DNA from 2 places in the Streptomyces sp. GL_140 genome. Region 1 is predicted to be linked to the other one. Evidence: riboswitches for the same ligand, from Rfam matches in the RefSeq annotation. Region 1 holds a riboswitch; the other holds the start of a gene.
The links. A riboswitch is a leader RNA that binds a small molecule or an ion and turns the genes downstream of it on or off. The one in region 1 is predicted to bind ZMP and ZTP.
Positions count from the first base shown of each region.

Region 2: another riboswitch for ZMP and ZTP. It lies ahead of AC3IYJ_RS32645 (bifunctional 5,10-methylenetetrahydrofolate dehydrogenase/5,10-methenyltetrahydrofolate cyclohydrolase); the one in region 1 lies ahead of glyA (serine hydroxymethyltransferase).

Region 1 covers NZ_CM174404.1:5,182,729-5,186,602, forward strand. Annotated here, with positions in the region: gene AC3IYJ_RS24145 (glutathionylspermidine synthase family protein) at 1-209, shown strand, start outside; gene rocD (ornithine--oxo-acid transaminase) at 253-1,461, opposite strand; ZMP/ZTP riboswitch at 1,571-1,661, shown strand; gene glyA (serine hydroxymethyltransferase) at 1,697-2,965, shown strand; gene trpS (tryptophan--tRNA ligase) at 3,199-3,874, shown strand, end outside.
Region 2 covers NZ_CM174404.1:7,006,312-7,010,185, forward strand. Annotated here, with positions in the region: gene AC3IYJ_RS32635 (RNA polymerase sigma factor) at 1-81, opposite strand, end outside; gene AC3IYJ_RS32640 (methyltransferase domain-containing protein) at 294-1,055, opposite strand; ZMP/ZTP riboswitch at 1,148-1,241, shown strand; gene AC3IYJ_RS32645 (bifunctional 5,10-methylenetetrahydrofolate dehydrogenase/5,10-methenyltetrahydrofolate cyclohydrolase) at 1,270-2,175, shown strand; partial or broken gene AC3IYJ_RS32650 (peptide MFS transporter) at 2,328-3,731, shown strand; partial or broken gene AC3IYJ_RS32655 (MAB_1171c family putative transporter) at 3,792-3,874, opposite strand, start outside.

The sequences.
Region 1 (3,874 bases):
TGCATCCGGTGGGCGGGGAGCCGTTCGTGCCGGATCCGGACGAGACGTACGTCTTCCAGGCCCTCGCCCCGCTGCCCGACTTCGACGGCAACCGGGTGGTGCTCGGCGCATGGGTCGTCGAGGACGAGGCGGCGGGGCTCGGCATCCGCGAATCGGCGGGGCCGGTCACGGACGAGTACGCCCGCTTCCTGCCCCACGTCATCCTCTAGCCGGCAAGGCACCCTCCGACCGGTTCGGACCGGCTGCGACCGGCTACTCGGTCGCGAGGATCGACCTGAGCTGCGCCAGGCCCCAGTCCAGGTCTTCCTTGCTGATCACAAGCGGCGGCGCGATCCGGATCGTCGAACCGTGGGTGTCCTTGACCAGGACGCCGAGGTCCATCAGCTTCTCGGAGATCTCCCGGCCGGTCCCGCGCGACGGGTCGATGTCGATGCCCGCCCACAGCCCGCGGCCCCGTACGGCGGTCACCGCCCCGCCGCCGACGAGCAGGTTCAGCTCCCGGTGCAGGTGGTTGCCGAGCTCGGTGGCGCGCTGCTGGTACTCGCCGGTGCGCAGCATCGCGATGACCTCCAGGGCCACGGCGCAGGCCAGGGGGTTCCCGCCGAAGGTGGAGCCGTGCTCGCCCGGCTTGAACACGCCGAGGACGTCGCGGTCGGCGACCACCGCCGACACGGGCACGACGCCGCCGCCCAGCGCCTTGCCGAGGATGTACACGTCCGGGACCACCCCCTCGTGCTCGCACGCGAAGGTCCTGCCGGTCCGGCCCAGCCCCGACTGGATCTCGTCCGCCATGAAGAGGACGTTCCGCTCGCGCGTCAGTTCCCGTACGCCCTGCAGGTATCCGGCGGGCGGTACGAGGACGCCCGCCTCGCCCTGGATCGGCTCCAGGAGCACGGCGACCGTGTTGGAGGTGACGGCGTGGCCCAGCGCGGTGAGGTCCCCGTACGGGACGATCTCGAAGCCCGGGGTGTACGGGCCGAAGTGGTCGCGGGCGTCGTGGTCGGTCGAGAACGACACGATGGTGGTCGTGCGGCCGTGGAAGTTGTCGGACGCGACCACGATCTTGGCGTGGCCGTCCGGGACGCCCTTGACCTCGTAGCCCCACTTCCGGGCGGTCTTCACGGCCGTCTCCACGGCCTCCGCGCCCGTGTTCATGGGCAGCACGGCCTCCTTGCCGCACAGCGCGGCCAGCTCGGTACAGAAGTCCGCGAAGCGGTCGTGGTGGAAGGCGCGGGAGGTGAGCGTGACCCGCTCCAGCTGGGCGCGGGCGGCATCGAGCAGACGGCGGTTGCCGTGGCCGAAGTTGAGCGCGGAGTAGCCCGCGAGCATGTCGAGGTAACGGCGGCCCTCCACGTCGGTCATCCACGCGCCTTCGGCGGTCGCGACGACGACGGGCAGGGGATGGTAGTTGTGCGCGCTGTGCGCGTCGGCGGAACGGATGGCATCAGCAGTTGTCGACACGGGGTCTCCGATCGTCCGTCAGGCCTGTGACGAGGGTGGCGTCACTCTGCATCCTCGCTCGTATCGCGGACGGAGAAACCTTTCTTGTGGCGTGGCCGCTAAGGTGGTCGGTACGCACGGCGACTGGCGTACGGAGAACCAACTCCGGGGGAGTCGTGCGCGCACGACCGCATACAGGGCCGCTCGCCTGGGCCTCGCGGGGACGAGACCTGACATCGACCCCGGAGGAGCCGCCATGAGCGCGAGCCACCACCCCGCCCTGTTCAGCACCGACCCCGAGCTGGCGTCCTTCGTCGCCGCCGAGGAAACCCTGCAGGCGGAGACCCTGCGCCTGATCCCCAGCGAGAACTACGTGTCCGCGGCCGTCCTGGAGGCCTCCGGCACGGTGCTGCAGAACAAGTACAGCGAGGGCTACCCGGGCCGCCGCTACTACGAGGGCCAGCAGAACATCGACCGCATCGAGGCCCTGGCCGTCGAGCGGGCGAAGGGCCTCTTCGGGGTGGACCACGCGAACGTGCAGCCGTACTCCGGCTCCCCGGCCAACCTCGCCGTGTACCTGGCCTTCGCCCAGCCCGGCGACACGGTGATGGGCATGGCCCTGCCGATGGGCGGGCACCTGACCCACGGCTGGGGCGTCTCGGCGACCGGCTCCTGGTTCCGGGGCGTGCAGTACGGGGTCCAGGCGGACACCGGTCTCATCGACTACGACGCCGTACGGGAACTCGCGCTGGCCGAGCGCCCCAAGCTGATCTTCTGCGGCGGCACCGCCCTCCCGCGCACGATCGACTTCGAGGCGTTCGCGTCGATCGCCAAGGAGGCCGGCTCGATCCTGGTCGCCGACGTGGCGCACATCGCGGGCCTGATCGCGGGCGGCGCGCACCCGTCCCCGGCCGGGCACGTGGACGTCATCTCCACCACCACCCACAAGACCCTGCGCGGCCCGCGCGGCGCGATGCTGATGTGCCGCGAAGAGCACGCGAAGGCCATCGACAAGGCGGTCTTCCCGGGCCTCCAGGGCGGTCCGCACAACCAGACCACGGCCGGCATCGCGGTGGCCCTCCACGAGGCGGCGCAGCCCGCCTTCGTCTCGTACGCCCACGCGGTCGTCGCCAATGCCAAGGCGCTGGCCGCGGCGCTCCTGGAGCAGGGCTTTGACCTGGTCTCGGGCGGCACGGACAACCACCTGATCCTGATGGACCTGACCTCGCGCGGGGTCCCGGGCAAGATCGCGGCGAAGGCGCTGGACCGGGCGGGGATCGTCGTGAACTACAACACGGTGCCCTTCGACCCGCGCAAGCCGTTCGACCCGTCGGGCATCCGGATCGGTACGCCGTCGCTGACCTCGCGGGGTCTGTCGACCGAGCACATGCCGGTGGTCGCCGACTGGATCTCGCGGGCGGTGTCGGCTGCCGCCGCGGGTGACGAGCCGGCGCTGGCCGTGATCCGGGCCGAGGTCTGCGACCTCATGGCCGCCTTCCCGGCCCCGGGGCTCCCGCTGGCGTAAGCCTGCGGCCCGGCTTCCCGGGGCTCCGCCCCGGACCCCGCGCCTCAAACGCCGGCGGGGCTGTCATTGCCCTCCGGGCAATCCAGCCCCGCCGGGCAGGCGACATCAGCCAAATCCGGCCTGGCCGGCGTTTGAGGCGCGGGTGTGGGCGGAGCCCACGGAGCTCCGCGAAGCCTCCGGGTTCCGGCCACAGGCGGGCCCGAGCCCGTCACCGCACCTGAGAGAATGAAGCCATGGCTTCTGATCGTCCCCGCGCGCTCTCCGGCATCCAGCCCACCTCCGGTTCGTTCCACCTCGGGAACTACCTCGGAGCGATCCGCCAGTACGTCGCCCTCCAGGAGACGCACGACGCGTTCTACATGGTCGTCGACCTGCACGCGATCACCATGCCGCAGGATCCCGCGGACCTGCGCGCGAACACCCGGCTCTCCGCCGCGCAGCTGCTCGCCGCCGGCCTGGACCCCGAGCGCTGCACGCTCTTCATCCAGAGCCACGTGCCCGAGCACGCCCAGCTGGGCTGGGTCATGAACTGCATCACCGGCTTCGGCGAGGCCAGCCGGATGACGCAGTTCAAGGACAAGTCCGCCAAGGGCGGCGCCAACAACGCCACCGTCGGGCTGTTCACGTACCCGATCCTCCAGGTCGCCGACATCCTGCTCTACCAGGCGAACGCCGTCCCGGTCGGCGAGGACCAGCGCCAGCACATCGAGCTGACCCGCGACCTGGCCGAGCGCTTCAACCAGCGCTTCGGCAAGACCTTCACGCTGCCCGCGCCGCACATCGTCAAGGAGGTCGCGAAGATCTACGACCTCCAGGACCCGACGATCAAGATGTCGAAGTCGGCCTCGTCCCCCAAGGGCCTGATCAACCTCCTCGACGAGCCCAAGGCCACCGAGAAGAAGATCAAGA
Region 2 (3,874 bases), 1.8 Mb from region 1:
GCGGCCGCGCTCGACAAGAGCGACCAGGGCCTCGGATTCGGCGATCTCCGTGGGGAACGTACGGGACGGGCTGAGCGACACAAGGAGCCTCTCGTTGCGAACAGATAAGGGGTGGCGGGACATCATCGCGCGGACTCGGGAAACAGACCCGAGGGGGGTTTGTATTCCGAGCCGCACGAGGACACCTGTCGGTTCATCGCACGCCCGAGTAGATTCGTTACGCGCTGAATTGAGTGACCTGCGCCACGCTGTGACCGGGCAACCGATCGGCGGTGGCCGCGTCCGCCCTTTTGTCAGCCCGTTTTGCGGGCCTCGATGAGGAATCGGGCGGTGTGCGCGATGAACGGGCCTTCGCGTTCGATCTGTTCGTGCAGCTCGCGCAACCGGTCCCGGTGCCGCCCGACCGTGAAGCCGGGCACCATCCAGATCACCTTCCGTAGAAAGTAGATCACGGCTCCGATGTCGTGGAACTCCGTCCGCAGTCGCTCCGAGCGCAGATCGACCACCTCCAGCCCGGCCTTCGTGGCGTCGGCGACCGCGTCGTCGGGGTGGCGCGAGCGCCGGATCTCCTCGGGCTGCGGGCCCAGGAAGTACTCGACCAGCTCGAAGACGCTTGCCGGACCGACCTGCTGGGAGAAGTACGTGCCGCCGGGCCGCAGCACCCGGGCGATCTCCTCCCACCAGATCGTCACGGGATGCCGGCTGGAGACGAACTCGAACGCCTCGTCGCCGAAGGGCAGCGGGGGCTCGTCGCTGTCCGAGACCACCACCGCGCCGAGCGGGTGCAGCAGCCGGGTCGCTCTGTCGATGTTCGGCGGCCAGGACTCGGTGGCGGCCATCAGCCGGGGCAGCGGTCCGGCTCCGGCGAGCACCTCGCCGCCGCCGGTCTGGATGTCGAGGGCGGAGCGGACGCGGGCCAGGTGCTCCCCGAGGAGACGCTGATAGCCCCAGGAGGGCCTCTGTTCGGTGGCCCTGCCTTCGAGCCAGGAGAAGTCCCAGCCGTCCACGGATACGGACTCGGCTTCCGCGACGAGATGGTCGAATGTGGGCGTCATGTCTAGATCCTCCCAGCCAGGGGCCGGGTCATCCACCGGATTGCACGACCCCGGGGGCCCCGCCGGAACCGCCGGGGGTTCGCCTACACTGGGCGGCGGGCCGTGACTGGCGTTCGGGTGGATCACCACCGGGGAGCGGCCCGGCGTGCTCCCGTACGTCGACTGCCGCGCGCCTGGGCGAACCGCGATTCCGCAGCGACGCTCAGGAGACCCCATGACGACTGCCCAGACCACCGTGGACACGCAGGCCGCAGGCACCCGGACCGCCCGACTGATGGACGGCACCGCGCTGGCCCGCCGCATCTCGGAGCAGACCGCCGAGTACGCCGCGAAGATCACCGAGCGCACCGGCACCGCACCCTGTCTGGCGACCGTGCTGGTCGGCGAGGACCCCGCGTCCGTCACCTACGTCCGCATGAAGCAGAACCGCTGCGCGAAGGCCGGGATCACCTCCCGCCACGTGGAGCTGCCGGCCGCGACCACCACCGAGGAGCTCGTCGCCACCCTGACCGCGCTCTCCGAGGACCCGGAGATCAGCGGCATCCTGCTTCAGCACCCGGTTCCGCACCACATCGACGAGCGCGCCGCCTTTGAGGCCATCGCCCCCGGCAAGGACGTCGACGGGGTCACCATGCACTCCTTCGCCGCCATGGGTTTCGGCCTGCCGGGCTTCGTCTCCTGCACCCCCGGCGGCATCATGCGCCTGCTCGCCGCCTACGACGTGGACCTGACCGGCAAGCACGCCGTGGTCGTCGGCCGCAGCGCCATCCTGGGCAAGCCGGCCGGGATGCTGCTCCTGGAGCAGAACGCCACCGTCACCTACTGCCACTCCCGCACCGTGGACCTGCCGTCCATCGTGCGCCAGGCGGACGTGCTGGTCGCCGCCGTCGGCAAGGCCGAGTTCATCCGGGGCGAGGACATCAAGCCGGGCGCGGTGGTCCTCGACGCCGGGTACAACGAGGGCAACGTCGGCGACGTCCACTTCGAGTCGGCCGCCGCCCGCGCCTCGCTGATCACCCCCGTACCGGGCGGTGTCGGCCCGATGACCATCGCGGTGCTCCTGGAGCAGACCGTCCAGGCGGCCGCCGCGCAGGCCGGTCTGGCGCTCGCCGACCTCTGAGCGACCTTCGCCCCGCCGCGGCGGGACGCCGTGCGACGAACGCCCCGGGCCCTTCGGTCCGGGGCGTTGTGTTCCCGTGGGTAACGGGCCGAAAGGCCGATCCGGGCCGCCCGCCCCGCCGGTGCAATCCATATGTGAACGCATCGATGGATATGCACAAGACGCGGCAGCGCCACCCGCGCGGACTCGCCACCCTGGTCCTCGCCGAGCTGTGGGAGCGCTTCAGCCTCTACGGCATGGTCGCCATCCTCGTGCACTTCCTCGCGGCCTCCCGCGGGCATGGCGGCATGGGCCTCCACGAGGGCACCGCCGAGGCCGTCGAAGGCGTCTACATGGCCATGATCTCGCTGCTGGCACTGCCCGGCGGCTGGATCGCCGACCGCTTCCTCGGCGCCCGCCGCGCCGTCCTGTGGGGTGGCGTGGTCATCATGGCCGGCCACGCCCTGATGGCCGTCCCGAACCCGGTCTTCGTCTGGCCCGGCCTGGTCCTCATCGTCATCGGCACCGGCCTGCTCAAGCCGAACATCTCCGCCCTCGTCGGCCGGCTGTACGCCCCCGAGGACGACCAGCGCCGCGACGCCGGCTATTCGATCTTCTACATGGGCATCAACCTCGGCGCGGTCATCGCCCCGCTCGTCGTCGGCTACCTCGGCGAGGAGGTCAACTGGCACCTCGGCTTCGGCGCCGCCGCCGTCGGCATGGCGCTGGGCCTGGTCCAGTACGTCCTCGGCGGCCGCAGGCTCGCGGGGCAGCTGCGCGAGGAGCCGGTGGTCCGGCTGACCCCCGCCGAGCGGTCCAAGGTGCGCCGGAGCTCCTCGTACGGCCTGGTCTTCACGGCCGTCCTGATCGGCCTGCTGGTTGCCGCGCACGCCCTGAGCATCGACAACATCACCTTCGTGCTCACGATCGTCGCCGTGGTGGTCCCCGCCGGAGTGCTGCTCTCGATGTACCGCAGCCCCAAGGTGGACGCGGTCGAGAGGACCCGGCTGCGCGCCTACGTCTGGCTGTTCCTGGCCGCCACGCTGTTCTGGCTGGTCTACGACCAGATGGGCAACGAGCTGAACCTGTTCGCCGCCCAGAAGACCGACCTGTCCCTGCTGGGGTGGCACATCCCGGCCAGCTGGACCCAGTCGCTGCCCTCGCTGTTCGTGATCGTCCTGGCCCCGGTCTTCGCCGCCTTCTGGGTGCGGCGGGGCAAGCACATGAGCACCCCGTTCAAGTTCGGCCTGGCCCTGCTGCTGACCGGCGCGTCCTTCGTGGTCATGTCGGGCGCCGCCGCCATCGCCTCCAAGGGCGTCAAGGTCTCGCTGATGTGGCTGGTGGGCGTCTACGTCATCCAGGTGATGGGCGAGATGTGCCTGAGCCCGGTGGGCCTGTCGGTCACCACGAAGCTCGCCCCGCGCGCCTTCACCAACCAGATGATGGGCGTCTGGTTCCTCGCGGCCGCCACCGGAGACGCGATCGGCGCGCAGCTGCCCCGGCTCGACGCGGTCGTCGGCCAGAGCTGGAACTTCCTGTGGCAGGGCGCGATGGTGATCGCGGCCGGCGCGGTGATGGTCTGCCTCGCGGCCCGGCGCGGCCCCGCTCCCGCGCACGCCCGCCAGTTCGGCCGCCGCCCGGCGCTGGCAGGCGTCCGCCAGCATGGCCGCGTCCGCCACCAGGGCGGCGTGCCGCTCGGGCCGGCCCTGGGCGCGCGCGG